Regions from separate parts of the Terrabacter sp. AAH1 genome, predicted to be linked through region 1. Evidence: predicted binding sites of a transcription regulator. Region 1 holds the regulator's gene; each other region holds the start of a gene.

Region 1 (9,366 bases):
ACGAGCTCGGCGGTGGAGGTCGCGGGGTCGGCGCCGGCGGCCTCGCACAGGGCGTCGAGCGCCGCGGCCACGGCAGGCACGCGCTGCAGGTCGGGGGTCGTCACCGCGAGGATCTGTCGTCGCGAGGCCGGCGACAAAGGCAGGGTCGCGACGTCGTCGTGCTTGGCCGCGTTGAGGATGAGGTCGGGCACGAGGGCCACCCCGAGGCCGGCCGTGACGAGGCCGAGCTGGGCGACGTAGTCCTCGGTCTCGAAGGCGACGTTCGGCCGGAAGCCGGCGGTGTCGGCGAGCGAGAGCAGGTGGCCCCGGCACCGCGGACAGCCGGCGATCCACTCGTCGCCGGAGAAGTCGGTGAGCACCGCGGCCGCGTCGCCCGCGTGGGGGTGCGAGCCGGGCACGACGAGGCGCACCTCGTCGTCCATGAGGCGGCGGGTCACGAGGAGCGAGAGGTCCTCCTCGAGCTCGCCGAGGTCGCCCCCCTCGTAGGCGAAGGCGACGGCGACGTCGCAGTCGCCGTTGCGCAGGGCGGCCAGCGACTCGGGCGGCTCGGCCTCGGTGAAGGTCACCGTGATGTCGGGGTGCTTGGACTTGAGGATCGCGAGGGTTCGCGGCACGAGCGTGGCGGACGAGCTGGGGAACGCCTGGAGGCGCACGCGACCGGCGCGCAGGCCGGCGATCGCGGTGATCTCCTCCTCGGCCGCGTCGAGGGCGGCGAGGACCCCGACGGCGTGACGGGCCAGCACCTGGCCGGCCTCCGTGAGCCGGACCTGCCGGCCGTAGCGCTCGACGAGCACCGTGCCGGTGCGCTGCTCCAGACGTCGCACCATCTGCGAGATGGCCGGCTGGGTGAAGCCGAGGGCGTTGGCGGCGCTCGTGAAGCTTCCCTCGTCGGCGATGGCCTTCATGACCCGTAGGCCCGCAGCATCGATCATGGACCGATCATAACCGGTGATTATGGTTTTCCGTCACTTCTGCACGCTCGGGTGACGCCGGTTCGGAGACGTAGGCTGACCGGGTGCACCAGCCGACCGGCATACCTCCTCGCCCCACCGGCAGCGCCGGCGCGACGACACGCCTCTCGACGTCGCGCACGCTGCCGCTCGAGACGCACGACCTCGGCACGTTGGACGACCTCGTCGACCTCGTGAGCGGCGGGGGTGTCGCGGTGCTGAGCGGGGCGGGCCTCTCCACCGAGTCGGGCATCCCCGACTACCGCGGGCCCGACGGGACCCGACGGGTCGAGCCGATGACCTATGGCGAGTTCGCCGGTAGCAGCGACGCCCGGCGCCGCTACTGGGCCCGCAGCTACATCGGGTGGCAGCGGTTCAACGCCGCGTCGCCCAACGAGGGCCACCGCGTCGTCACCGACCTGCAGCGCGCGGGCTACGTCGGTCCGGTGATCACCCAGAACGTCGACGGTCTGCACCAGGCGGCAGGAGCGACGGACGTCGTCGAGCTGCACGGCTCGCTCGAGCGCGCGGTCTGTCTCACCTGTGGTGAGTACACGTCGCGAATCGGCTTGCACGAGAGGATGACCGAGGCCAACCCCGGCTTCATGGCCCGCTTCGCCGAGGCGGCTGCCTCGGTGGGCTCGCAGTGGGGCGAGCAGGTGCGGCCCGACGGCGACATCGTGCTCGCGGACGCGCTCGTCGAGACCTTCCACGCTCCGCGGTGCCTCGTCTGCGGCAACGACACCGTCAAGCCCGACGTCGTCTTCTTCGGCGAGTCCGTGCCCAAGACCCTGGTGGAGCGGGTCTTCGGCCTCGTCGAGGCGGCCGGGGCCGTGCTGGTCCTCGGGTCGTCGTTGTCGGTGATGAGCGGCTACCGCTTCGTGCGGCGGGCCCACCAGCGCGACGTCCCCGTCGCCATCGTGACCCGGTCGGCCACTCGCGGCGACGCGGAGGCGACGATCCGGCTGCACGCGCCGCTGGGCCAGACGCTGACGGCACTGCGCAAGGCGCTCGGCCACTGACCTGGACCCAGGAGGACCGTCGATGCGGCCGTCACTCCGCCCGGGCGCCGACGTCGCGAGCCTCGTCGGCGGAGACCTCACCGAGGTCCCACAGCTCCTTCGTCTGGACGCCCCAGTACGTCGCGAAGAGCACGATGACGACGACCTCGGCGACGAGGACGAGGTGGGCGAAGCCCGTCACGGTCAGCGCCGCGACGACCGTCGCGGCGAGGGCGGCCGTGAGCGCGACGGCGATGGCGAGGTAGATGCGGCGGTAACCGCGACCGGAGTCGTCACCGACGGCCCGGTGCCGCTCCTCGGTGCGCAGCGCGCTCAGCACCATGACGGCGATGACGCCGGCCACCATCGTGGCCGCCGCGATGCCGTGGCTCAGCGCGATGAAGCGGTCGCGCAGGACGAGGAAGAGGGCCAGCTCGACGAGGAGGACACCGGCGCAGGCCAGGGTCACGACCACCGAGCGCGCAGTGGGGCGCGCGGCGGCGTCGCGCACCATGGCGCCCCGTTTCAGGGCCGCCACGATGACGGCACCGATGGCCGCGACGACGACGAGCGACCAGATGTTGTTGCGCACCGCCGCCGCGATCTCGGCGGGCGTCTGGGTGTAGGCGTTGGGTCCGCAGCCGAAGTCGGGCACCGTCGGGACCATGGCGACGACGAACGCCATGAAGCCCGAGAAGTTGAGCAATACGTCCTCCTCGGACGAGTGCCCCTTGTAGGCGATGAGGCTGGCCCCGAGCGCACAGAGGGAGCCGACGAAGACCGTGCGCGCGGGCGTGTAGTAGTACGCGCTGATCGACCCGAGCCAGCAGCTGTGGTCGGTCTCCCACCACCACTGGTAGCCGACCGAGAGCAGCAGCATGAGCAGGAGTGCGATCATCGCGCCACGCAGGTAGCGGTAGGTGTAGACGACATCGCGGGTGCGCCCGGCGGCCATGGTGGTCTCCTCTGCAGGACTCACGTCTCCAGAGTCTGGCGTGGGCCGGGGCGATGCGCCTGTCGGACGCAGCCCCGGCGGCCCGTCAGATGCGGCGCAGGACGGCGGTGACCTTGCCCAGGATCGTCGCGTGGTCACCGTCGATGGGGGAGAAGTCCTCGTTGTGCGGCATGAGCCAGACATGGCCGTCGACGCGCTTGAAGGTCTTCACCGTGGCCTCGTTGTCGAGCATCGCCGCGACGACGTCGCCGTTCTCGGCGTGCTGCTGCTGGCGCACGACGACCCAGTCGCCGTCGCAGATCGCCGCGTCGACCATGGAGTCGCCGTTGACCTTGAGCAGGAAGAGGTCGCCCTCGCCGACGAGCTGCTTGGGCAGCGGGAAGACGTCCTCGACGACCTCCTCGGCCGTGATCGGGACGCCGGCGGCGATCTGCCCGAGGACGGGGACGTAGGAGGCCTCGGGGCGGGCGTCGCCCGAGTCGGTCTCGGTGTCGTAATGGGTGCCGCTGCGGCTGCCGGCCTCCTCCGCCGTCGCGTCGGGCGAGACGATCTCGAGGGCGCGCGGCCGGTTGGGGTCACGTCGCAGGTAGCCCTTGGTCACGAGGGCGTTGAGCTGGTGGGAGACGCTCGAGGGGCTTGCGAGGCCGACGGCGTCGCCGATCTCGCGCATGCTCGGCGGGTAGCCCCGGCGGTCGACGGAGTTGCGGATCACCTCGAGCACTCGCCGCTGACGCACGGTCAGCCCGTCGCCGGTCTCGCGGTCGGGAAGCTCGGTCACGCCCATGGTGTCCCCTTCGTCGGCTCGTCAGACCGTCTGCTGAACGCGGGTCGCAAGCGGCTCGGGAAACCGCTCGGGACCCAGTGTCAGTGGTGGCTGGTGAGGTGTGTGGTGTGAGGAAAGAGTAACGAGGTTCGAACACAGTTGCCAAACACCTGTTCGATGCGTGTCTCGACTTCCTCGAACATACGTGCTACAAATCGTACAGACGTTCTATCGAACACGTGTTCGCCAGATCAGCAGCAAGGGGAGGTCACCATGAGCGCCATCGTCCTCGAGGCCGTTCGTCAGCAGCAGACCAGCGAGCCGCGGCCCGCCGCACGCCCGCAGCTCGTCCTCGTGCCGACCGGGCGCGACGCAGCCCGTGCAGCCCGTGCCGCCCGTGCAGCCCGTGCAGCCCAGCCGCCGCTGCGCCTGACCCGGTTCGGCCGCCTCGTGGTCGCCCTGCTCGTCGCCGCAGTCGTCTCCCTGCTCGCCGTCGGGCTCGCCGGCCAGCTCGCCTCGGCCTCGGGCGAGCCCCGTACCGTCACCGTCACCGCGGGCCAGACCTTGTCGGGCATCGCGGCCCGCGAGCTCCCGCAGCTGCCCGTCACCGACGGCGTCGTCGAGCTCCAGGTCGCCAACAGCCTCAGCACCACCGAGATCCACGTGGGGCAGCAGCTCGTCATCCCGGGTCACTGACGCCCGGAGTCTCCCGGGTCCGAGGCCCCTTGCGTATGCCGTCCGGCTGGCGGCCGCGTGCCTCGACCCTTCCGATCGGCCGCGTTGGCTCCACCTCCAGCGGCTGGCGGAAGCGGCGCTTCGACCCCGCCGTTCCCGCCCGGACGCCGCACCCCTGAGGAGGGGGTGCGGCGTTCTGCTGTGTCACCGCCCCTTTTGCCGGCCCTTTGCCGGCCCTTTGGTGCCCTTTGCCGGGGCTGTGGATGACGCGCACCGGGCGCGGCGACCGCGACCTAGCGTGGCTGCTCTCGGGAAGGGAGCAGGGGATGAGGTACGAGATCGATATCCGGACGCTGCGCGCCGGCGTCGCCACGATCGAGGAGGTGCTCGCCGAGGTGCGGCGGCTCGGGCTCGCCGACGACCTGCGGCCGGTCGCCGTGGGGCTGCCGGGCGGCCGCTGCGCCTCGGGCAGGTCGCAGGTGGCTGCGGCGTGGCAGGCGCGACTGGCGACGGCGCAGTGGGAGCTGCGCGAGCTCGGCCGGTGCGTGAGTCTGGCGGCCGACGGCTACGACGCCGTGGAGCGCGTGGTCCAGCAGGCACTCGGCACGGGGGACGACCTGCGGCGCGACGACCCCCGGCGCAGCGCCCGATGACGGCGGCTGCGGCGGGCGGCGCCCTGCGGGTGCGCGATGTCCGCGCAGGCCGTCCCCAGCTGCTGCTCGAGGTGAGCCGGCGCCTGGAGGAGCGACGCCGCCGCCTCGTCGTGCTGTCCGAGCTGGTGCTCTGGCGACGCTCGGCCGCGCCCCGGTGGTCGGGGGCCGGTGCGACGGCCGCGGCCGACCGCTACGGCACGGTCGTGGCTGGGCTCGGGCAGCTCGCGAGCAGCGTCGCGGCCGCGGGCCACGCCGTGGGAGAGGCGTCGCACCGGCTGCAGAGTGCGCTCGACCTCGTCGATCGTGCCGACCGTCGGGCGGCCGACGAGGGCGCCTGGGTCGACGAGGACGGTCGGCTCTTCCTCCCCGTTCGCGCCTCCCTGGGGGACCCGGTCGGCGAGGCGCACCGGGCCCGGCTCGACGAGCTGCTGAGGAGCGAGGTCGTCGCTTGCCTCCGACAGGCCACCCAGACAGCCACCAGGACCGACGAGGAGCTCCAGCACTCACTCCTCGTCGCGGCGCGAGGAGCGAGCTCGACAGGGGCGGTCGGCCCGGGGCTCGCGGCGTCCCACCTGGCCCCGAGCGACGTCCTGGCGCCGCCGCCACAGACGGCCGGCGTGTTCGCCTCGGCAGCCTGGTGGCGTTCGCTCACCGACGAGGAGCAGCGTCAGGCCATCCGCGGGCGACCCGAGTGGGTCGGTCCACGAGACGGCGTGCCGGCCGCCGCCCGTCACGAGGCGAACCTGCTGCTCCTCGACCGCGCCGAGCGAGCGGCCGTCGCCCGCGAGTCGGACGCGCGGCGCGACGGCTCGCCCTGGAACGCCCGGGAGCGCTCGCGGGCGCACGAGCAGGTGGACGGCATACGCGCGGTGCGTGACGTGCTCGCCCGTCGAGACGGAGGGCCTCGGCGGCTGCTGCTCGTCGACACGCGCCAGCGCGACCTCAGGGCTGTCGTCGCCGTCGGCGACGTCGACCGGGCGGAGCACGTCGTCACCTTCGTCGGCGGACTGTCGACGATGGTCGGCGCCGATCTGCGCCGCTACGACGACACGTTCGTGCGCATGCGGTCGGAGGCGCGCGCCATCGCTCGCGGGCAGGACGTCGCTGTCATCACGTGGATGGGTTACGACGCCCCGCAGGTGGACGAGATCGTGTCGTCGATCGACCGTAACGTCCTCAACGCCAAGGTCGCTCGCGAGAACGCGGGAGCACTCGCCGACTTCGTCACCGGCGTCGACGCCGCCCGTCAGCGCCCGGCCCACCAGACCGTGTGGGCGCACTCCTACGGCGGCACGCTCGCCGGGTTCGCCAGCCTGCGCACCAGCCGGATCGACGACATCGCCGTGTTCGGTGCTCCGGGGATGCCCTTCACCGACCTCGCGCGAACCGCCCTCCGACCGGGAGCCCTCAACGTCCTCGGCGCGATCGGCGACGACGTCTTCGGCTACGGCTGGATGGTGCACGGCACACGGCCGCAGGAGGTCGGGGGCGCCCTGCGGCTCTCGACGTTCGCACCCAAGCAGCCGGGCACGGGGTGCAACCACTGGATGCGACCGCGGTCCAGCTTCGTCGACGTCGGCCGTACGTCGGCCGGGCACTCCGACTACCTGAGAGCGGGCACCGACAGCGCGCACAACCTCGTCGCCGTCGCCGCCGGACGTCCCGACTTGCGCATCCTGCAGGGCGCCGACGAGCGAGCCTGCACCACCACGGGGCCGAGCCTGGGCTCAGACCCGCTGCGTTGGCCGAGGCTGGTCCCGTGATCGAGTCGGCGGCGCCCCCGCGCGGGGACGCCATGGTCGTGAGGGCATGCCTCACGGCAGTGCTGGTGCAAGCCGTGGCTCCGGTGTTCGTCGCCTGGGCCGGTTACGGCGCCGGAGCAGCGGCAGACGCGGCGGTCGTCGCGGTGTCGTCCCCGCTGCTGCTGGGCGTCGTGGCGTTCGGGGTGGTCATCGCCGTCGCGCTCGACCGACAGCGACCACCGCCGGCGCTCCTCGGGCCGGTGCAGCCCGGCGCACCGCCGCGGACCACCCGCGCGCGGCTGCGCTGGGCCGGCCTGGCCGCCGTGGCCCAGCTCGCCGTGACGGCAGCGGGGGTGGTCATCGACAGTGGCGCGCGGGGTGGCGCCGTGGCGCTGGCGGCCGCGATCGACGACGGGTCCGCCGCCTGGACGTTCGTGCTGCTGGTCGTCCAGGGCGGCTTCATCGAGCTGCGTGCACCCGTCGCGTTCGGGATCGCGTGGTCGGTGCTGGCCAGAGCGGCACAGCCGGTCAGGCCTTCTGGACGGTCTCGGTCTCGTCGGTGGCCGGCAGCTCGAACCAGACCAGGGTCCCGGGACGGTCGGAGTGGCTGATGCCGATGGAGCCGCCGTGCGCCTCGATGATCCGCTTGACGGTGGCCAGCCCGATGCCGCTGCCGTCGCCTGCTGTGCCCACGCGGCTGAAGAGCTCGAACACGCGCTCACGATCGCCGGGCGCGATGCCGACGCCGTTGTCTCGCACCGAGATCCGCCACATCCGTCCGTGGCGCTCCGCCGTGACGCCGACGATCGGCGAGACGTCGGGACGGGCGTACTTCACGGCGTTGGAGACGAGGTTGAGCAGCACGGAGTAGAGCTGCTGGGCGTCGGCCGGGAGGGTCGGGAGCTCGCCGACCTCGACGGTGGCGGCCTTCGCCGTCAGCGTGGGCGCCAGGTCCTCGAGCACCGAGCCGATCACGACGCGCAGGTCGCTCGGTTCCTTGTGCAGCTCGGCACCGACCCGTGCGTGCGCCAGGATCTGCTCAATCATCCCGGCCATGCGGGTGGCGGACCGGAACGCAGTCGCGACCAGCCGCTCGGACCACTGGTCGGCCATGACGGCCGGCTGCTGGCCGAGCATCTCGGTGCTCGCCATGATCGCCGTGAGGGGAGTGCGCAGGTCATGGCTCACCTGGCCGGCGAAGACCGACAGCGCCTCGTTCGAGCGGTGCAGCTCGTCGCGGGTCTGGGTGAGGGCGGCCAGCGAGTCCTCGAGCTCACGGGTGCGCAGCCGCAGCTCGAGCACGTCGACGACGCGCTCGGCGATGGCGACCAGGGCCTGCTCCTGGGCCTCGTCGAGCTCTCGGGGGGTGGAGTCGAAGACGCACAGCCGGCCGATGATGACGCCTTGGGGGGTGGTCAGCGGTGCCGAGGCGTAGAACCGGACGTCGCCCAGGATCCCTGTGACGAAAGGGTTCTCGCGGAACCGTTCGTCGACGCTCGCGTTCGGCACCACGACCCGGTCGGTGTGCTCGAGCACGGCGGCACACATCGAGTCCTCGCGGGCGCAGATGGACGGCTCGAAGCCGGTGGTGGCGATCTGCTGCTGCTCCGTCGAGGTGATGAGGTTGATCGCGGCCGTGGGCACGGCGCAGAGCTGGGCGGCGATGTCGACGAGGGCCTGCAGCTCCCGAGCCGGTGCCCGACCGAGCACGTCGTAGCGCCACAGGGCGTCGTCGCGCCGCTGCGCTCGGTCCAGGTCGTCCTCGAGGGTGGTCCGGTTTGTCACGATACGAAGACTGCATCGAGTTCGAGAGCGCGGCAAGCGGTTCTCGCCCCGTGTCGTCGGTTGCGCGACGGCCAGTTATACAAGAGCCCTTGTCAAAGTCTCGCCCGCCGTCAAGGGTGGCACTCGTGCCTCGACTCACCGCCGCCGAACGTCACCTCGCCACCAGCCCGGCCGGCGCCGCCGTGAAGGGCGGCGAGTCGGGGTCTGCGCTGCTCGACGCGCTCACCGCCTTCCACCACCCGACACGCCGCTGGATCTGCGAGCTCCTCTCTGCCGACGGCCCGGCGAGCGTCGGCCGCCTCAGCGGGGCCACCGGGCTCGCGGCCGGGTCCGTCAGCCACCACCTCGGTGTGCTGCACCGCTACGGCTTCGTCGAGCCGGCGCCCGAGCTCGCCCGCGACTCGCGCGAGAGCTGGTGGCGCATCCGGGCCCGCGACCTGACCTGGGACGCGGTCGACTTCGCCGACGGCACCGTTGCGCGACGCGTGGCGGCGACCGCCGAGGCCGAGAACTTCCGCCACCACGTGCGGGCCGTGCAGGAGTGGCTCGTCGAAGGCCAGCACGTGGACGAGGAGGTGCGCCGGGCCGCCGCCGCCACCGACACCTTCGTGCCGGCGACCCTCGACCAGATGCGCGAGCTGTCGCAGCGGCTGACCGACGTGATCGTCGAGTGGAGCGCTGCGTGCCGGGCCGATGCGCTGCAGCGCCCGCACCTCGACCGAGTGCCGGTGCGCGCCTCGGCTCGCGTCTTCCCGAGCCGGCCAGTCGGGTGATGAGCCGGGCCGAGGCACCCACGTCAGCTCGGGCGGTGCCGACCCCGCCCGAGCTGGCGGAGGCGCCCG
Region 2 (9,366 bases), on a different contig from region 1:
TGTGTCGTGAAGAGCAAGTCCGTCAGGTCCTCCAGTTCCACCTCCCCCACCATCCGCAGGCGTGCCCTCGGGGCCGGCCTCACCGCCCTCGTCGGAGTCGGCGCCACGTTGGCGCTCGGCGCACCGGCTGTCGCCGCCGGCGCGTCCTACGTCGCTCTCGGCGACTCGTACTCGTCGGGCACCGGCACCCGCACCTACATCAGCGACGGCACGTCGTGCCAGCGCTCCGTCTACGCCTACCCGTCGCTCGACGCGGCCTCGCTCGGCTTCGCCCTCACCTTCCGCGCCTGCTCCGGCGCCACCGTCGCCGACGTGACGAACACCCAGCTGTCGGCGCTCACGAGCTCGACGGCATACGTGACGATCTCGGTGGGCGGCAACGACGCCGGCTTCGCCGACGTGCTCACGGAGTGCGCACAGCCGGCCTGGATGAGTGACTGCAACGGGGCCATCGACGGCGCGCAGAGCATCATCAACAACACGTTGCCGGGGCGCCTGTCGACGCTCTACTCCTCGATCCGCACCAAGGCGCCTAACGCGAAGGTGATCGTCGTCGGCTACCCCCGCATCTTCAACGGCCAGGACTGCAACGCGTTCACGTGGTTCTCGCCGACCGAGGAGTCACGGCTCAACGCGACGGCCGACCTGCTCAACTCGCGCACGTCGAGCGCCGCGACCGCCCGTGGCTTCACCTTCGTCAACCCGACGGCGAAGTTCGTCGGGCACGCCGTGTGCGACAGCCCGGAGTGGCTCAACGGCCTGTCCAGCCCGGTCAGCGAGAGCTACCACCCGAACGTCGCGGGTCACCGGGACGGCTACGCCGTCGTGACCAAACCGGCGTTCGGGGCCACCCTCGCGGCGAAGACCGGATCGGCCACCTACTCGGCCGACGCCATCGCTGCGGGCAACCGCAGGTATGCCGCCGCCGACCGCACGATCACGCCGGAGCGGTTCGTCGCCCCCGACCTCACCACCGCCGAGGCGAAGGCCGCGGCCAGGCGCGCCGGCGTCGACCTGCGAAGCCGCGCGAGCATCGACGCCGCCGACCGCGCGTGGTCGCAGCGGCAGTCCGCGGGGGTGCGGTGACGTCGTGTGTGACGTCACGTTGAAGACGTGATGAGGTCGTCGGGCGCCGCCCGGCCGAGCCACCTAGTCTGACCGGGTGCGCTACGACGACATCATCATCGGGGCCGGACACAACGGCCTCACGGCCGCCGCCTACCTGGCCCGCGCGGGAAGGACCGTCCTCCTCCTCGAGCGTTCGGACCGGGTGGGCGGCGCAGCCGTGTCGGCGCAGGCCTTCGCCGGTGTCGATGCCCGGCTGTCGCGCTACTCCTACCTCGTCTCGCTGCTGCCGCGGCAGGTGCTCGCCGACCTCGACCTCGACCTGCGGCTCATCCGGCGCCGCTACTCCTCCTACACGCCGGTGCCGGGCAACCCCGACCGTGGGATTCTCGTCGACAACGCCGACGCGGCCGCGACCCGCGCGGCGTTCCGCTCCCTCACGGGGGGCGACGACGCGTATGCCGGGTGGACCGACTTCTACGCGCGCATGGGTCGGGTGGCCGAGCGCCTCTTCCCCACCGTGCTCGAGCCGTTGCGGTCGCGCGACGACGTGCGGGCGCTCGCCGGCGACGACGCCCTCTTCGACGCCCTGACGACGAGACCCGTCGGCGAGCTCATCGAGTCGGTGACCTCCGACGACACGCTGCGCGGCATCATCGCCACCGATGCCCTCATCGGCACGTTCGCCTCGCTCGACGAGGGTGACCTGCGCCAGAACATCTGCTTCCTCTACCACCTCATCGGGGGTGGCACCGGCGACTGGGACGTGCCCGTCGGCGGCATGGGTGCTCTCACCGACTCCCTTGCGGCAGCGGCGGCCTCGGCCGGAGCCACCATCGTGACGGGCGCTGACGTGACGTCGGTGGACCCGTCCACGGGCGAGGTGGCGTGGGCCGGAGGATCGGCCGGCAGCGGCAGCGCAGTCGGCGGTTCGATCGTCGCCGGGTGCGCACCCACCGTGCTCAACCGGCTGCTCGCCGCCTCCGGTGCCGAGCCGGTCGACACCGAGGCCGACGTCGAGGGCGCCCAGCTCAAGGTCAACATGCTGCTGACCCGGCTCCCCCGGCTGCGGGACGCCTCGGTCGACCCGGCCGCCGCGTTCGCCGGCACCTTCCACATCAACGAGGGCTACGGACAGCTCGAGCAGACGTATGCCGCAGCGCGCGACGGGCGCATCCCCGACCTGCCGCCGTGCGAGATCTACTGCCACACGCTGTCGGACCGCTCGATCCTCGGCCCTGACCTCGCCTCGACCGAGGCGCAGACCCTGACGCTGTTCGGGCTGCACCTGCCGGCACGACTCTTCCGCGACGACAACGAGACGGCGACCAAGGACGCGCTGCTCGCGACGATCCGCTCGCTCGACTCGGTGCTCGGCGAGCCGATCGAGTCGGTGCTGGCGCGCGACGTGCACGGCAACCCGTGCATCGAGGTGAAGTCGCCCGTCGACCTCGAGCAGTCGGTGGGGTTGCCGGGCGGCAACATCTTCCACCGCTCGCTGCAGTGGCCCTGGGCGGAGCGCGACGCCGAGGTGGGTGCGTGGGGCGTCGAGACGGCATACGCCAACGTGCTGCTCGGCGGCGCGGGCGCGCGGCGCGGGGGCGGCGTGAGCTCGATCCCCGGCCACAACGCCGCCAGGGCGATCCTCGGCTGAACCCCCGCGTCGGGTCAGGCCGGCCAGACGCCCGAGCTGCCGCGGCGGTGGCTGGTGAGCAGGTGCGTGTCGACGATGCCGACGGCCTCCATCAGGGCATACATCGTCGTCGGGCCGACGAAGGAGAAACCCTTCTTGCGCAAGGCTTTCGACAGCGCCTTGCTCTCCTCGGAGACGGTCGGCACGTCGGAGTGGTCGTTGGGTCGTGGCGTGTCGGTCGGCTGGAACGCCCAGACGAAGTCGACGAGGCCCCCCTCGTCGCGCAACGCGATCGTGGCGCGGGCATTGGCGATGGTCGCCTGGATCTTGCCCCGATGGCGGATGATGCCGGCGTCGGTGAGCAGTCGCTCGACGTCGCGGTCGGTGAACGTCGCGACGACGTCGGGGTCGAAGTCGGCGAAGGCCGCGCGGAAGTTCGGCCGCTTGCGCAGGATGGTGGCCCACGAGAGGCCGGACTGGAATCCCTCGAGGCAGATGCGCTCGTAGAGGCCGCGCTCGTCGCGGATCGGCATGCCCCACTCGGTGTCGTAGTAGTCCATGAGCAAGGGGTCGACCGAGGCCCACGTGGGGCGGGCGAGCCCGTCTGCACCAACGACCGTCATGGCGCCGACCCTAGGACAGCGCCAGGCGCATGATGACGCGGGGGAAGCCACCCGAGATGGAGTCGGTGTCGGCGGCCTTCGTGAAGCCGGCGCGCTCGAAGAGGCCGCGGGTGCCGACGTACGCCATCGTGAGGTCGACCTTGGCCCCGTGGTTGTCGACGGGGTAGCCCTCGACCGCCGGCGCACCGTGCTGCCGGGCGTAGTCGACGGCGCCCTCGAGCAGGGCGTGCGAGATGCCTTGGCGCCGATGGCCCGGGCGGACCCGGATGCACCAGACCGACCACACCGGGAGGTCGTCGACGTGCGGGATCTTCGTCGAGCGCGCGAACGGCAGCTCGGCGCGAGGAGCCACTGCGGCCCAGCCGACGACCTCGTCGCCGTCGTAGGCGAGGACGCCGGGCGCGACCTCGCGGCTGCAGAGGTCCCGGACGTAGTCGCCCCGGGCGGCCCCGACCAGCTGCCTGCTGGTCCTCGAGTCGAGGCGGTGGCTCAGGCACCAGCAGACGGTGCTGGCAGGGTTCTTCGGGCCGAGCATCGTGGCCACGTCGTCGAAGCGTTGCAGCGTGGCCGGCCGGACGTCGATGGTCATGGTGGGCAGGTTAGCCAGTGGCGCCGACAGTGATGAGGACGCCGACAGTGACGAGCGCAGCGACAGGGACGGAGTCGGAGCGGGAATGGTGGTGGGGTGACGTCGCCCGCAGACCCGTACGAGGGAGTCGACCTCTCGACCCTCGACCTGCGGGCGCACCCGGAGCTCTATCGCGTCGGTCGCGGTGAGCAGGGCGTCCTGCGGGTGCAGCCGTACAAGGACGAGCTGCTGCCGTTGTGGCGCTTCCGCACGCCCGAGGTCGCCCGCGAGAGCGCAGCGGCGATCCGGTCCCGGTTCGATGCGTACCTGGAGGCCGGAGACCTCGTGGGCGCGGACGTGGCGCGCAAGTACCTCCAGATGGGGTTCACGCGCGCCCGGCGCTACGCCAACCACGCGGGCGGCAAGAAGTACGACGGGCCGGTGCCGGCGGATCGGCGGGGGCAGAGCGGCTCGCACGGCCGGCGCGAGCTGCCCCGCGGGCCCGAGGACCCGGAGAAGGCGGAGTCGGCCCGCATCTTCAAGGCGGCTTGGGATGCCGTCGAACAGCTCGAGGCGTACACGTCCTGGCGCTCCGAGCACCGGAACCGGTACGGCTGAGCCGACGCGGGGGGGTCGCGCCCTTTTTGCCGGTTTCGTGGGTGTACGGGTACTTACGCGCCTACCGTGGCGTGACGGCACACGGCCGCGTCACGCCGCCCCGGAGGCACCATGAAGACCACTCCCATCACGCCTGCTCCGACTACCCGCGCCCGCCGCGACCGCCGCGCCCGCCGAGCCCGCCGAGCCCGCCCCTCCGTGCTGGCCGGCCTGACCGTGCTGCTCGCTGCGGCGCCGCTCGCGACGGCTGCGGCCCCCGCGAGCGCTGCCCTGACCTACCAGCAGCAGGTGGTCCAGCTCGTCAATGCGCAGCGGGCCAAGGTCGGCTGCCGGGCGCTCGTCACCGATGCGCGTCTCGCTCGGGCTGCGCAGGCGCACTCGGCCGACATGGCCAGGCGCCGCTACTTCTCGCACACGTCACCCGACGGCCGCACGTTCGTGCAGCGCATCAGGGCCCAGGGCTACCCCGGCACCCGGCTGGGCGAGAACATCGCGGCCGGCTACCGCACGCCCTCGACCGTGATGGCGGCGTGGATGAAGAGCGCCGGCCACCGGGCCAACATCCTCAACTGTCGTTACACGGCCATCGGCGTCGGCTACGCGACGGGCGGCCCGTACGGCACCTACTGGACCCAGGACTTCGGCGGCTGACCCAGGAAGGCCGCAGCGTCAGAAGGGCGGCGGGTCGTCGATCTCGTGCGAGCCGTCACGCGGATGGTCGCTCGATCGATCCTGTGGCGGTGACTCTCGGAGGGCTTCGAGCCAGTCGTGGGGACGGCTCGTGTAGCGACGCCTCGCCGCCGTGCGCCAGCGGACGGTGTCGTCGTCGGGGTCGCGTTCGGCGTGCCAGTGCCCGTGGGTGCGGACGTTGTGGTGCAACCGGTGCTTTGCGGTGAAGTTGGTGGATGCCGTCGGGCCGTGCGGCCACGGGATGTCGTGGTCGAGGTCGCAACGGGTGGCCGGGACGGTGCAGCCGGGGCCGCGGCACGTCCCGTCGACGGCTTCGACGTGCGCCCGCATCTCTGCGGTCGGGCGGTAGGCCTGCGTCTCCAGCCGGAGCGCGGCGCCCGTCTCGGCGTCGACGAGGAGGCGGCGCCAGGTCGACTCGGGGCCGAGCATGATCTGGCGACCGTGCTCGGCGCTGACCCAGCCGTAGCCCGGGATCTCGCAGGGCGCATCGGTGAGCCCCAGAGCCGTGCTGACCGGAATGACGATGGTGACCACCGCGGCCGAGCGCCGGCCCACCTTCGTGCGTCCGAAGAGGTCCGCCGGCGCGGCATCCACGTCGCCAGCAGCAGGCGGGGACCCGATCGCACCGACGGAAACAGCGCCGCTCGCGGTCTCGACCGCGACGGCGACCTTCGGGGACGCAGGGGCTCGTGGTGACGGGTCGATCTGACCGAAGGCCACCGCGCCGGTGATGGCGTCGGCCCGCAGCTGGTCGAGCGAACGCGGGTCACCGGCCTGTCGCGCGGCACGTGCGAGGGCATCGGCGCGCTCCATCACGGCGATGACCTTGTCGGCGTCGTTGGTGACGGTGAGCACCCCGAGGCCGTCGCCGTCGATGCGGGCGTGGGCACCACGCCGCCTCCTGGCCGCGCGCCTACGGGCCGCAGCCTCACGGTCGGCGGCCAGACAGGTGCGAGTCAGTCGCTGACGGAACAGCGTCGGCGATGGCGGCGCGTCGTCCTTGGCCCGCAGCGTCGCCTCGACGATGCCAGGCCCCGCTTCCGGCGGGAGCCGGCGGATCTCGCGCTCGATGGTGCACGCGCGATGCAGGCTCACCTCGCCCCTCGACAGGCGCAACCGCAGCTCGGCCACACCAGGACTTCGTGTCGTTGCCAGGTCGAGTCGGGCGCCCACCTCCTGCTGCCCCAGACCCGTCGCCGTTGCGACCTCGAGCACGGTCAGATCAGTGACGTCGACCCAGCCGGCCGGTCGCGGATGTCCGAGGTCGGCAGCCCGGGCCTGCTCCCCCGCATCGATCGTCGCCTCCAGCCGTGCGAGCGCCTCGAGCGCGACGCCGTCGAGCACCGACTTGCAGCGCTCCACGGCCTCCACGATCCGCAGCTCGCCGCTGGCCATCGCCTCGGTGTCCGCGAGCGGCGCCACCGCCAGGTCGTCGGTCGCAGCGGCGAGGAGCTCGGCGACGAGGGCCGGCAACTGGCGCTCGAGCACGACGCGCGCCACCTCACGTCGGACAGCCCGCACAGCCGCTGAGCGGCCATGGACAGGCACCGCAGTGCGCGTCGCGGCCCGCACCGCGTAGAGCTGCGAGAGGTGGGACAGGTCCAGCAGGACGTCGGAGACGTCATGCTGGACCTCGGAGGCGGCGCGCAGGCCGTGGAGCCCTCGAATGCCATGCCACCCTCCTCACGTATGTCCTTGTCATACTTTAGCACACTTGTTCGAGAAAGGTTCCACGGGCGCACCCTCACCGTCGCAACCCAGCACCGGTGCGGCCTGTCTCCTCCGCGCGACGCTCGCTCCGTGGGTGAGGATGGGCACATGCGCCCAGCCGACCGGCCGCCCACCCCCGACGACACGATCGGAGCCCGCGACCTCACGTCGTGGCACAGCCGGTTCGGCCGCTGGCTCGTGGCCGTCACGACGCGCACGGTGCAGTGGTCGTCGGCGCACCTGGCCTTCGTCGTCTTCGCGGCGGTCGCCATCATCGTCATGGTCGGACTCGTCGAGGGCATCGAGACCGTCTACGAGAGCGTCGTCCGGAACAACTCGCTCTCCGCGGTCGACCAGCCGGTGCTCGATGCGGCGGTGGGCCTGCGCTCCCCCGCCCTCGACTCGGCCGTCACCACCTTCACCGACATCGGCGGACCGGTCGGCATGCCGATCCTCGCCACTCTCGCCGTCGCCGTCATCACGTGGCGACGGCGCCGCTGGACGCCCATCGTGCTCGCCGTCGTCGCGGCGGCCGGTTCCCTCGCCATGACGATCGTCGGCAAGGACTTCGTCGACCGGGCCCGCCCACCGGCCGCGCTGGCCGTGCCTCCGCTCGAGGTCTCGCCCAGCTTTCCCAGCGGTCACACCCTCAACGCGACCGTGCTGACGGCCGTGGTCGCGTACCTCGTCCTCATCGAGACGACCGCCACCTGGCAGCGCGTCGCCACCGTCACGGTGGCCACGGTGTTCGTGCTCGCCATGGGCCTCTCACGCGTCTTCCTCGGACACCACTGGCTCACCGACGTCGTCGCCGGGTGGCTCATCGGCCTCGCCTGGGCGCTCGTGGTGGTCACCGCCCACCGGCTGTGGCTGACCCTGCGCCAGCGCCCTCAGGCAGTGGCACGGCCCCTCACCCCTTGACGCCTCCTTCGTTCGCGCCCCGGATGAAGTAGCGCTGGAGCGCGAAGAAGAGCACCGCGACCGGGATCGTCGCCAGCAGGGCGGTGCCGAGCTTGAGGGGGTACTGGGTGCCGGAGCCCAGCTGTCCGCTCGTCAGGCTGGCCAGGCCGGTGACGAGCGTCTGGTGCTCGGGCGTGCCCTTGGTCACCACGAGGAAGTGGGAGAACTCGTTCCACGAACCCTGGAACGACAGGATCGTCAGGGTGATGAGCGCCGGCTTGGCCATCGGCAGCACCACCGACCAGAAGGTGCGGAAGATGCTCGCGCCGTCCATCCGGGCCGCCTCCTCGATCGAGACCGGCACCGAGTCGAAGAACTGCTTCATGATGAAGACGCCTGCGGCGTCGACGATGAGGGGCAGGATCATCGCGGTGTACGTGTCGTAGATGCCGAGGTAGTTGACCATGAGGAACTTCGGGATGAGCAGGGCCACGCCGGGGACCGCCATCACGGCGAGCAGGGCTGCGAAGACGGCGTTGCGGCCGCGGAACTGCAGCCGCGACAGGGCGTAACCGGCCAGCGAGTCGAGGAAGACGCGCGCGGCCGTCACGACGAGGGTGACGATGAACGAGTTCTGGACCCAGGTCGTGACGGGCACCGAGGAGTCGCCGGTCTGACCGAAGATCCGCTGCCACACCTGGGTCGTGACGGGGTTCGGCACGAGTGACAACGGATTGTTCGCCGCGTCGGGGTCGGTCTTGAACGACGTCGAGATCTGGATGAGGAAGGGGTAGATGAAGAACACCGCGAAGGCGAGCAGTGCGGCATACAGCAGGATCGTCTTGACGGGGTTGGACCGGCGCTCGATCACTTGCGGCCTCCGAGTCGGAAGAGGGGCTTGCGGTCGTCCTTGTCGGTCAGCACGTAGCGCTGCAATCGCGTCAGGACGACGATGATGAGGAAGACGACGAAGGCCATGGCTGCACCTGAGCCGTAGCGGAAGTTGCCGAAGCTCTGCTGGTAGGAGAGGAAGGCCGGGCTCAGGGTCGTGCCGTCGGGCTGCCCCTTGCCCATGACGTAGATCTGGTCGAAGACCTGCCACGTGCCGATGATCCCGAGCGTGATGACGAGGAAGAGCGCCGGCTTGATCATCGGCAGCGTCACGTGCCGCAGCTTCTGCCAGCGCGACGTGCCGTCGAGGGCCGCCGCCTCGTCGATCTCGACGGGCAGGTCCTGCAGCGCCGCGATGAACATCAGCATGAAGGTGCCCGACGTCGTCCAGATGACGAGGAAGATGATGACGAACATCGCGACCGACGGGCCGGAGAGCCAGTCCCAGAGGGTGCGTCCGAAGATCTCACCCTGGGCCCACGAGGGGTTGTCGACCCCGACCGCGTTGAAGGCGAGGTGGAGCAGGCCTCGGCTGTCGGTGAACCACTGTGGCCCGTCGATGCCGAACAAGGCGAGGAAGGCGTTGACGGCGCCGGTGTTGGAGAAGAGGAAGAGGAAGACCGTCGCGATGGCGATCGAGCTCGTCACCGACGGGAAGTAGAAGGCGG
Region 3 (9,366 bases), on a different contig from region 1:
CCTCGTCGCGGCGTTCTTCGCCGACGTGCTGAACTCGACGCTGCTGCTCGGTGTCGTCCTCGGCCTCCTCGCCGTCGCCAGCTTCGTCACGGTGCTCCAGCGCATGATCACCGTGCGCCGTCAGGCCCTCGCCTCGGGCGAGGTCAGCACGTGACCTCCGTCGTGCGCCGGGCCACCGACACGGTCAGCGTCCTCGGCTTCAAACTCGGCTGGTCGGCCGTACGCGCCCTCCCCGAGTGGGCGGCATACGCCCTCTTCGACCGCGTGGCCGACCTCGCCGTCCGACGGGGTGGCAAGGGGATCGAGCGGCTGCGCTCGAACTACCGCCGCGTCCGCCCCGAGCTGGGGGAGCGTGCGCTCGACCAGCTCGTGGCTGCCGGGATGCGCTCCTACATGCGCTACTACTGCGAGGCCTTCCGCCTGCCGTCGCTGAGGCGCGAGCAGATCGACCGCGCCGTCGTCGTCCGGCGCTCCGAGGAGGTCGCCGAGCTCTCCGCGCGCGGCGAGGCCGCCGTCGTGTTCGTCGGTCACCTCGGCAACTTCGACCTCGCGGCAGCCTGGTCGGCGGGCAACCTCATGCCGGTGACCACCGTCGCCGAGCGGCTCAAGCCCGAGGAGGTCTACCAGGAGTTCGTCGCCTTCCGGCGGTCGATCGACATGGACATCATCCCGCTCACCGGCGGCGACGACCCCTTCCAGGGGCTGCTCACGGCCGCACGCGGCGGCGGCCGCCTCATCGCCCTCGCCTCCGACCGCGACCTCACCAACGGCGGCGTCGAGGTCGACCTGCTCGGCCACCGGGCCCGCATGGCCAAGGGGCCGGCGGTGCTCTCGCTCATGACCGGCGCCCCGCTCTACGCCGCCCGCATCTGGTACGAGCCGGCCCCCCGCGGCGAGGGCCTCGGCGGCCACCGCACCGTCATCGAGTTCAGCGACCGCCTCGTGCCACGGGTCGAGGGGCCGACGGCGGCCCGGGCGGCCGACCTCATCCAGCAGTGCGCCGACCACCTCGCCGTGACGATCCGCGAGCACACGTCGAGCTGGCACATGCTGCAGCGGGTCTTCGTCGACGACCTCGACAGCCGTGCAGCCGCCGAGGACCCCGTGAACGCCTCCCAGCCGGCCGAGCCCACGAAGGCCACGCCATGAGGATCGGCATCGTCTGCCCGTACTCGTTCGATGTGCCGGGCGGGGTGCAGTTCCACGTGCGCGACCTCGCCGAGCACCTCATCGGCCAGGGCCACGAGGTCTCCGTGCTCGCCCCGGCCGACAGCGAAACCGAGCTGCCCGACTACGTCACGTCCGCCGGCCGGGCCACGGCGGTGCGCTACAACGGCTCGGTCGCCCGCCTCAACTTCGGGCCCGTCACGGCCTCGAAGGTCGGGCGCTGGATCGACCAGGGCGAGTTCGACGTGCTCCACCTGCACGAGCCCGTGACGCCCAGCGTCAGCGTGCTGGCCCTGATGGCCGCCGACGGCCCGATCGTCGCGACCTTCCACACCTCGATGCTGCGGTCGCGGACGATGCAGACGGCCTACCCGATCATCAGGCCGAGCCTGGAGAAGATCGCGGGACGCATCGCCGTCAGCGAGGACGCGCGCCGCACCGTGACGACGCACGTGGGCGGCGACGCCGTCGTCATCCCCAACGGGGTCTACGTCGACCGGTTCGCCTCCGCGCCGCGGCGCTCGGAGTGGATCGGCACCCCGGCGGCGCCGACCATCGCCTTCCTCGGCCGGATGGGGGAGCCGCGCAAGGGTCTGCCGGTGCTCGCGGCCGCGTTGCCCGAGGTGCTCCGAGCCGTCCCCGGACTGCGGGTGCTCGTCGCCGGTCCCGGCGACCCCGAGGAGGTCACCGAGGGCTGGCCGCCCGATGTCGTCGCCGCGTGCGACTTCCTCGGCGCGGTCTCCGACGACGACAAGGCCTCGCTGCTCGCGTCCGTCGACGTCTACGTCGCGCCGAACACTGGAGGAGAGAGCTTCGGGATCATCCTCATCGAGGCCATGAGCGCAGGGGCGTGCGTGCTGGCGAGCGACCTAGCGGCCTTCTCCAGGGTGCTCGACGGCGGCACCGCGGGTGCGATGTTCGCCAACGAGCAGCCGGACGACCTGGCCCGCACGCTCGTCGACCTGCTGCGCAGCCCAGAGCGGCGCGCGACCCTGGCCGAGGCCGGCCAGCAACGCGCCCGCATCTTCGACTGGTCGGTCGTGGCCGACAAGATCCTCGCCGTCTACGAGACCGTCATCGAGGGGCGCGCGGCGGCCACCCATCCGCAGGGTCGCTGGAACCGCTTCCTGCGCGGGGGTGCCCGGTGAGCGAGGTCCTCTCGTGGGTCTTCGCGGTCCTCTTCGTCCTCGTCGTCATCGCGTGGTACCTGACGTACACGGCGGCGCGGCTCGACCGGCTGCACGTGCGCCTGAGCGGCACCCTCGCGGCCCTCGACGCACGGCTCGTGCGCCGGGCCGAGGCCGCGGTCGAGCTCGCGAACAGCGGCCTGCTCGACGGTGCCACGTCCCTCATCCTCGCCAACGCCGCGGCCGGCTCGCTCGAGGCACCGGCCGAGCACGGGAACGCCCGCGAGCTCGCCGAGAACGACCTCACCGAGGCGCTCGACCTCGCCCTGACGCCCGAGGCCGTCGCCGACCTGAGGTCGACCGCCCTCGGCACCGACGTGCTGGCCCGGCTCAGCTCGGCCTGCACCCGCGTGCAGCTCGCGCGCCGCTTCCACAACGACGCCGTCACCGACGTGCGCCGGGTCCGGCGCAAGTGGACGATCCGGGCGTTCCACCTGGCCGGCTACACGCCCCTGCCGCACACCGTCGAGTTCAACGACGAGGCCCCGGAGCACCTCGCCGTCGCCTGACCCCGTCGGCGACGGAGCGACCTGCGTCACAGTGCCGACGGCCGTGGCGCAGCCGCGGGTGGACCGTGTCGTCGGGCGTGCCCGCGTGGGCCTACCCTGTGTGCATCCCCAGCCCAAGATCACGGGAAAGCAGGACATCGTGAGCACCACCCCGACCACGGGCAGCACGCCCGCGGCTGACCAGCAGTCCACGAGCTCGAAGGGCACGACGCGCGTCAAGCGCGGCATGGCCGAGATGCTCAAGGGCGGCGTCATCATGGACGTCGTCACGCCCGAGCAGGCGAAGATCGCCGAGGACGCCGGCGCCGTCGCCGTCATGGCCCTCGAGCGCGTCCCCGCCGACATCCGCGCTCAGGGCGGCGTGTCGCGCATGAGCGACCCCGACATGATCGACGGCATCATCGAGGCCGTCTCGATCCCCGTCATGGCCAAGGCCCGCATCGGCCACTTCGTCGAGGCGCAGGTCCTCCAGAGCCTCGGCGTCGACTACATCGACGAGTCCGAGGTGCTCACCCCGGCCGACTACGCGAACCACATCGACAAGTGGCAGTTCACCGTGCCCTTCGTCTGTGGCGCGACGAACCTCGGTGAGGCCCTGCGCCGCATCACCGAGGGCGCGGCGATGATCCGCTCCAAGGGTGAGGCCGGCACCGGTGACGTCTCCAACGCCACGACGCACATGCGCCAGATCCGCCAGGAGATCCGCCGCCTGCAGAACCTGCCCGAGGACGAGCTCTACGTCGCGGCCAAGGAGCTCCAGGCCCCCTACGAGCTCGTCAAGGAGGTCGCCGAGGCCGGCAAGCTGCCTGTCGTGCTCTTCACCGCGGGCGGCATCGCCACTCCGGCCGACGCCGCGATGATGATGCAGCTCGGCGCCGAGGGCGTCTTCGTCGGCTCCGGCATCTTCAAGTCGGGCAACCCGGCCCAGCGCGCCGAGGCCATCGTCAAGGCGACGACCTTCCACGACGACCCCGACGTCATCGCCAAGGTCTCCCGCGGTCTCGGTGAGGCGATGGTCGGCATCAACGTCGACGAGATCGCCCAGCCGCACCGCCTCTCCGAGCGGGGCTGGTGACCCGGCGCCCTTCCCGCGCCCACCGCTGACGTATGCCGCCGTGCCCCACCGGGCGCGGCGGCACACGTCGTCCTGGACCCCGGTCTGACACCCCCGGGTCCCTCCGCAACACACCCGGCAACGGGCAACCGGTCCGTGCTGCAACCGGCCCGATCTGACCGCTTCCGGGTGTGTTGCGGGAGAGTGGCTGACAGGATCGACACCGTGGACCTCACCGGTACCGAGCTGTCGCGCACGTACTTCGAGCAGGTCGTGGAGCCGCTCGTCCGCGGTCGGTGGCCCGGTCTGCCGTGCGCTTCAGCACGCCTCGGGAGTGGCTCCGACGTCCTCGGACTGGACGACGCGATGTCGCGCGACCACGACTGGGGGCTTCGCCTCAACCTGCTGGTCCCAGCAGGGTCCGTCGCCGAGATCGACGCCCACCTGGCCGAGGTCCTTCCCGCCACCTTCGCGGGGCACCCGGTGCGCTTCGCGACGACGTGGGACCCGGTCGTGCGGCACCGGGTCCAGGTGCAGACCGCCCGTGACCTCGCGGTCTCGCGCCTCGGCGTCGACCCCACCCGCGACCTCGACGTGAGCGACTGGCTGTCGCTCACGGGCCAGGCCGTCCTCGAGGTCACCGGCGGCGAGGTCTTCGCCGACGACGTGGGCGAGCTGGACGGCATACGTCGACGGCTCGCCTGGTATCCCGACGACGTGTGGCGCCACGTGGTCGCGACGGGCTGGGCCCGGCTCGCCCAGGAGCTGCCCTTCGTCGGGCGCACGGGGGAGCGGGGAGACGACCTCGGCTCGCGGGTCGTGGCCGCACGGCTCGCGGGGGTCGCCATGCACCTCGGGCACCTGCTGGAGCGTCGGTGGCCGCCCTACGCCAAGTGGCTCGGCACGAGCTTCGCCCAGCTGCCGGTTGCGGGGACGGCGGCCGCGTCACTGCAGGCGGCTCTGTCCTCCGGCGGCTGGCGCGAGCGCGAGTCAGGGCTCGTCGACGCGCTCCGTCTGCTGGCCAGGGTGCAGGGCGGGGTCGGGCTGCCGTCCGTCGACGACCCGGTCGAGCCTTTCTGGGGCAGGCCGTACCGCGGAGTGCGCGCCGCCGTCGTGGACCTGCTCGAGGCGAGCATCACCGACCCGGTCGTGCGGGCACTGCCTCGCGGCGTCGGCTCCGTGGAGCAGTGGAGCGACAACGTCGACGTGCTCGTGCACGCGGCTCGCCGACGACCGCTCAGGTGACGGCGCCGCGCTCGGCGAACTCGGGACGCTCGTACTCGCGGCCCTCCAGCACCTCCTTCACGTGCACGGCGGCGCGGACGGCGTCGGCGTGGGTCACGTAGAGCGGCGCGAAGCCGAGCCGGATGATGTCGGGCTCGCGGAAGTCGCCGATGACGCCCCTGGCGATGAGCGCCTGCACCACGGCGAACGCCTGGGGGTGGCGCAGCGAGACCTGTGAGCCGCGCCGGGCCGGGTCGCGCGGGGTGGCCAGTGGCAGGTCGACTCCCAGCCCGTCGAGCGCGTCGATGAAGGTGCCGGTCACGGCGAGCGATGCGGCGCGCACGTCGGCGGGCGAGAGGCCGTCGTACGCCGTCAGCGCGGCCTCGAGGGCGAGCACCGACAGCAGGGGCGGCGTGCCGACTCGGGCGCGGGTGATGCCCGGGGCCGGCGCGTAGTCGGGTGCCATGTCGAAGGGGCGCGCGTGCCCGTTCCAGCCGGTGAGCGGCTGCTCGAAGGCGTCCTGGTGGCGCCGCGCGACGTAGATGAACGCCGGCGCACCCGGGCCGCCGTTGAGGTACTTGTAGCCGCAGCCGACGGCGAGGTCCGCACCGCCGGCGTCCAGGTCGACGTCGAGCACCCCGGCGGAGTGGCAGAGGTCCCAGCACGCCAGTGCCCCGACGGCGTGGGCCGCCTCGGTGACGGCGCGCAGGTCCCACAGCTCGCCGGTGCGGTAGTCGACGCTCGAGTACGACGCGAGCGCCAGCGCGTCACCGACCTCTGCGATGGCCGCCACGGCGTCGCGCGGGTTCACACGACGCACCTCGAGGCCCGCAAGGGCGGCGGCCGACTCGGTGATGTAGAGGTCGGTGGGAAAGGAGTCGGGGTCGGTGAGCACCACACGTCGGCCGGGGCGCAGCCGCGCGGCGCCGACGACCGCCTTGAAGAGGTTGACCGACGTCGAGTCCGTGACGACGACCTGGCCCGGCGCCGCACCGACGAGCCGGCCCACCGCGTCGCCGACGCGCGTCTGCGCACCCCACCAGTCGGACTCGTTCCACGACCGGATGAGCCGCTCGCCCCACTGCCGGTGCATGACGTCGTCGACGACGGCCGGCACAGCGCGGGGGAGGGCGCCCAGGGAGTTGCCGTCGAGGTAGATGACGCCGTCGGGCAGGTCGAAGAGGTCACGCGTCCCACGCAGCGGCGACTCGGCGTCGGCCTGCTCGGCGCGGGCGATCAGGGCGTCGTGGGTGTGCACGGTCGTCATGGCCGCAACGTAGCCGGTGGCGTCGTCGCGATGTCAGGGAGGACGGCACAGCCGTCTCGCATCCCAGACGGTTCGTCGCCCGCCGTCGTGCGGTGGCGGCGCCGGGCCGGCGCCGGGCGGCTCTACGGCCCGCCCTACGCTTGGTGCCGTGAGCACCCCGACCACCACGACCACCACGACGGGCGAGACCGGCGAGACGCACGAGACCGTCGCCGCCGCCCCCGCGCCGGCCGAGCCGGTGCGCATCGGCGTCCTCGCCGTGCAGGGCGACGTGCGCGAGCACCTGGCCGCCCTCACCGCACTGGGCGCGGAGGCCGTGACCGTGCGCCGACCGTCCGAGGTCGAGCAGGTCGACGGGCTCGTCATCCCCGGCGGGGAGTCGACCGTGATGGACAAGCTCGTGCGCGCCTTCGAGCTGCGCGAACCGTTGCTGCGGCGCATCGCCGAGGGCATGCCCGCCTACGGTTCGTGCGCCGGCATGATCATGCTCGCCGACCGCATCGTCGACGCCCGGCCCGACCAGCAGACCCTGGGCGGCCTCGACGTCACGGTGCGCCGCAACGCCTTCGGACGCCAGGTGGACTCGTTCGAGCAGGACCTCGAGTACGCGTGGACCGACGACTCGAACGAGGGCACCGTGCACGCCGTCTTCATCCGCGCCCCGTGGGTCGAGGAGGCCGGACCCGACGTGCAGGTGCTCGCCCGCGTGAGCGAGGGCGCTGCCGCCGGTAGGATCGTCGCGGTCCGGCAGGGCAACCTGATGGCCACGTCGTTCCACCCCGAGGTGGGTGGCGACCGCCGGATCCACGCCGAGTTCGTCTCGATCGTCAGAGCGCACCGACTCCAGCAGTCCGGTGCCAGCCAGTCACCGGAACGCGAGGACACTGCATGAGCGGCCACTCCAAATGGGCCACCACGAAGCACCAGAAGGCTGCCAAGGACGCCAAGCGCGGCAAGCTCTTCGCCAAGCTCATCAAGAACATCGAGGTCGCGGCCCGTCAGGGCGGCGCTGACCCCGCCGGCAACCCCACGCTCTACGACGCCATCCAGAAGGCGAAGAAGACGTCGGTGCCCAACGACAACATCGACCGTGCCGTCAAGCGCGCGTCGGGTGCTGAGGCGGGCGCGGCCGACTGGCAGACGATCATGTACGAGGGCTACGCGCCCAACGGCGTCGCGGTGCTCATCGAGTGCCTCACCGACAACCGCAACCGGGCCGCTGCAGAGGTGCGCACCGCGCTGACCCGCAACGGCGGCCAGCTGGCCGACCCGGGCTCGGTGTCCTACGTCTTCAACCGCAAGGGCGTCGTGACGGTGCTCAAGGAGGCCGGCTCCGAGGACGACATCCTCGAGGTCGTGCTCGAGGCCGGCGCCGAGGAGGTCAACGACAACGGCGACACCTGGGAGATCATCTCCGAGGCCACCGACTTCGTCGCGGTGCGCAAGGCGATCCAGGACGCCGGCATCGACTACGAGTCGGCCGAGGCGTCGTTCGTGCCCAACCTGCAGGTGCCGCTCGACCTCGACGGCGCGAAGAAGATGATCCGCGTCATCGAGGCGCTCGAGGACAGCGACGACGTGCAGAACGTCTTCGCCAACGGCGACATCCCCGACGACGTGCTGGCCCAGCTCGACGAAGAGGAATGAGCCGGGCTCGACAATCGACCCAGGTGCGGAGGCACGCCGGTGACCGGCGTGCCTCCCGTCCTTTCGGGGGAGGGCGGTTAGCGTTGTCCCGAACACCTGTTCGGATCCCTGTCGCCCGTCCACTGACCCAGGAGGTATGCCGTGCGCGTCCTCGCGGTCGACCCAGGCCTCACCCGCTGTGGCGTGGGCGTCGTCGACGGGGTGCCGGGCCGGCGCCTCGCGCTCGTCGAGGTCGGCGTCATCCGCACGCCGTCGGCCGACCCCACCCCGAGGCGCCTCGTCGCCGTCGAGGACGAGATGCGGCTGTGGTTCGAGCGACACCGGCCCGAGGCGGTGGCCATCGAGCGGGTCTTCGCCGACACCAACGTCTCGACGGTCATGGGCACCGCCCAGGTGACGGGCATCGTCATGATGCTCGCCGAGCGGCGCGGCCTGCCGGTCACGCTCCACACGCCCACCGAGGTCAAGGCCGCAGTGAGTGGCAGCGGCCGTGCCGACAAGGCCCAGGTCACCACGATGGTGACACGGCTGCTCGGCCTCGCCACGCCGCCGAAACCCGCCGACGCGGCCGACGCCCTGGCGCTCGCGATCTGCCACGTCTGGCGCGGAGGCACCCAGAACCGCCTCGAGGAGGCCGCACTCGAGCAGGCCGCGCGCATCGGCACCCGGGGGAGCGGCATACCGCGTCGTGTCCCGGCGTCCGCGGCACCGGCCGAGCGGCGTCTCCGGTCTCTCGCCAGCCAGCCCACCCGGTCCGCCCGCGTCGCGCGGCCGACCCGAAACATCCCTGGAGCCCAGCCCCGATGATCGCCTCCCTCTCCGGCACCGTCCTCAAGGTCGGCCTCGACTCCGTCGTGGTCGGCGTCGGCGGCGTCGGCATGCTCGTGCACACGACGCCCGCCACAGCCACGTCGGTGCGGCTCGGGCAGCCCACCGAGCTGGCCACCAGCCTCGTCGTGCGCGAGGACTCGCTGACGCTCTACGGCTTCGCCACCGACGACGAGAAGCACGTCTTCGAGACGGTGCAGACCGTCTCGGGCGTCGGCCCGCGGCTGGCGTTGGCGGTCCTCGCCGTGCACACGCCCGACGCGGTGCGCGTCGCCCTCGGCACGGGTGACCTCGTGGCGCTGACCAAGGTGCCCGGCATCGGCAAGAAGGGCGCCGAGCGCATGGTGCTCGAGCTCAAGGACAAGCTCGGTGCCCTGCCGGGCACCGGTGGGTCCGCCGAGCCCGTCCATCTCGACACCGGCGAGGCATGGCGCGAGCAGGTGGGCGAGGCCCTCGTCGGGCTCGGCTGGACCGCCCGCCAGG

Evidence for each region. Region 1 encodes LexA, which represses DNA repair genes until DNA is damaged. Its sites were predicted from a motif close to TCGAACANNTGTTCGA; they were not measured.
Region 2: the regulator LexA is predicted to act here: its motif matches at 6,904-6,919, upstream of ACXR8F_RS18730 (HNH endonuclease signature motif containing protein).
Region 3: the regulator LexA is predicted to act here: its motif matches at 8,144-8,159, upstream of ruvC (crossover junction endodeoxyribonuclease RuvC).

The regions. Positions count from the first base shown of each region.
Region 1 is NZ_JBTJJV010000007.1:43,357-52,722, forward strand. It holds gene ACXR8F_RS12550 (LysR family transcriptional regulator) at 1-932, opposite strand, end outside; gene ACXR8F_RS12555 (Sir2 family NAD-dependent protein deacetylase) at 1,016-1,972, shown strand; gene ACXR8F_RS12560 (hypothetical protein) at 2,004-2,930, opposite strand; gene lexA (transcriptional repressor LexA) at 2,992-3,690, opposite strand; gene ACXR8F_RS12570 (LysM peptidoglycan-binding domain-containing protein) at 3,943-4,365, shown strand; gene ACXR8F_RS12575 (hypothetical protein) at 4,671-4,997, shown strand; gene ACXR8F_RS12580 (alpha/beta hydrolase) at 4,994-6,760, shown strand; gene ACXR8F_RS12585 (hypothetical protein) at 6,835-7,350, shown strand; gene ACXR8F_RS12590 (sensor histidine kinase) at 7,268-8,524, opposite strand; gene ACXR8F_RS12595 (ArsR/SmtB family transcription factor) at 8,650-9,297, shown strand; gene ACXR8F_RS12600 (MFS transporter) at 9,333-9,366, shown strand, end outside.
Region 2 is NZ_JBTJJV010000015.1:108,517-117,882, forward strand. It holds gene ACXR8F_RS18700 (SGNH/GDSL hydrolase family protein) at 7-1,086, shown strand; gene ACXR8F_RS18705 (phytoene desaturase family protein) at 1,163-2,719, shown strand; gene ACXR8F_RS18710 (DNA-3-methyladenine glycosylase I) at 2,734-3,321, opposite strand; gene ACXR8F_RS18715 (GNAT family N-acetyltransferase) at 3,332-3,910, opposite strand; gene ACXR8F_RS18720 (DUF4385 domain-containing protein) at 4,007-4,507, shown strand; gene ACXR8F_RS18725 (CAP domain-containing protein) at 4,619-5,158, shown strand; gene ACXR8F_RS18730 (HNH endonuclease signature motif containing protein) at 5,177-6,685, opposite strand; gene ACXR8F_RS18735 (phosphatase PAP2 family protein) at 7,016-7,828, shown strand; gene ACXR8F_RS18740 (carbohydrate ABC transporter permease) at 7,818-8,678, opposite strand; gene ACXR8F_RS18745 (carbohydrate ABC transporter permease) at 8,675-9,366, opposite strand, start outside.
Region 3 is NZ_JBTJJV010000011.1:53,396-62,761, reverse strand. It holds gene pgsA (phosphatidylinositol phosphate synthase) at 1-154, shown strand, start outside; gene ACXR8F_RS16060 (phosphatidylinositol mannoside acyltransferase) at 151-1,149, shown strand; gene ACXR8F_RS16055 (glycosyltransferase family 4 protein) at 1,146-2,315, shown strand; gene ACXR8F_RS16050 (LemA family protein) at 2,312-2,863, shown strand; gene pdxS (pyridoxal 5'-phosphate synthase lyase subunit PdxS) at 3,003-3,938, shown strand; gene ACXR8F_RS16040 (DUF4037 domain-containing protein) at 4,143-5,162, shown strand; gene kynU (kynureninase) at 5,155-6,408, opposite strand; gene pdxT (pyridoxal 5'-phosphate synthase glutaminase subunit PdxT) at 6,647-7,300, shown strand; gene ACXR8F_RS16025 (YebC/PmpR family DNA-binding transcriptional regulator) at 7,297-8,055, shown strand; gene ruvC (crossover junction endodeoxyribonuclease RuvC) at 8,197-8,862, shown strand; gene ruvA (Holliday junction branch migration protein RuvA) at 8,859-9,366, shown strand, end outside.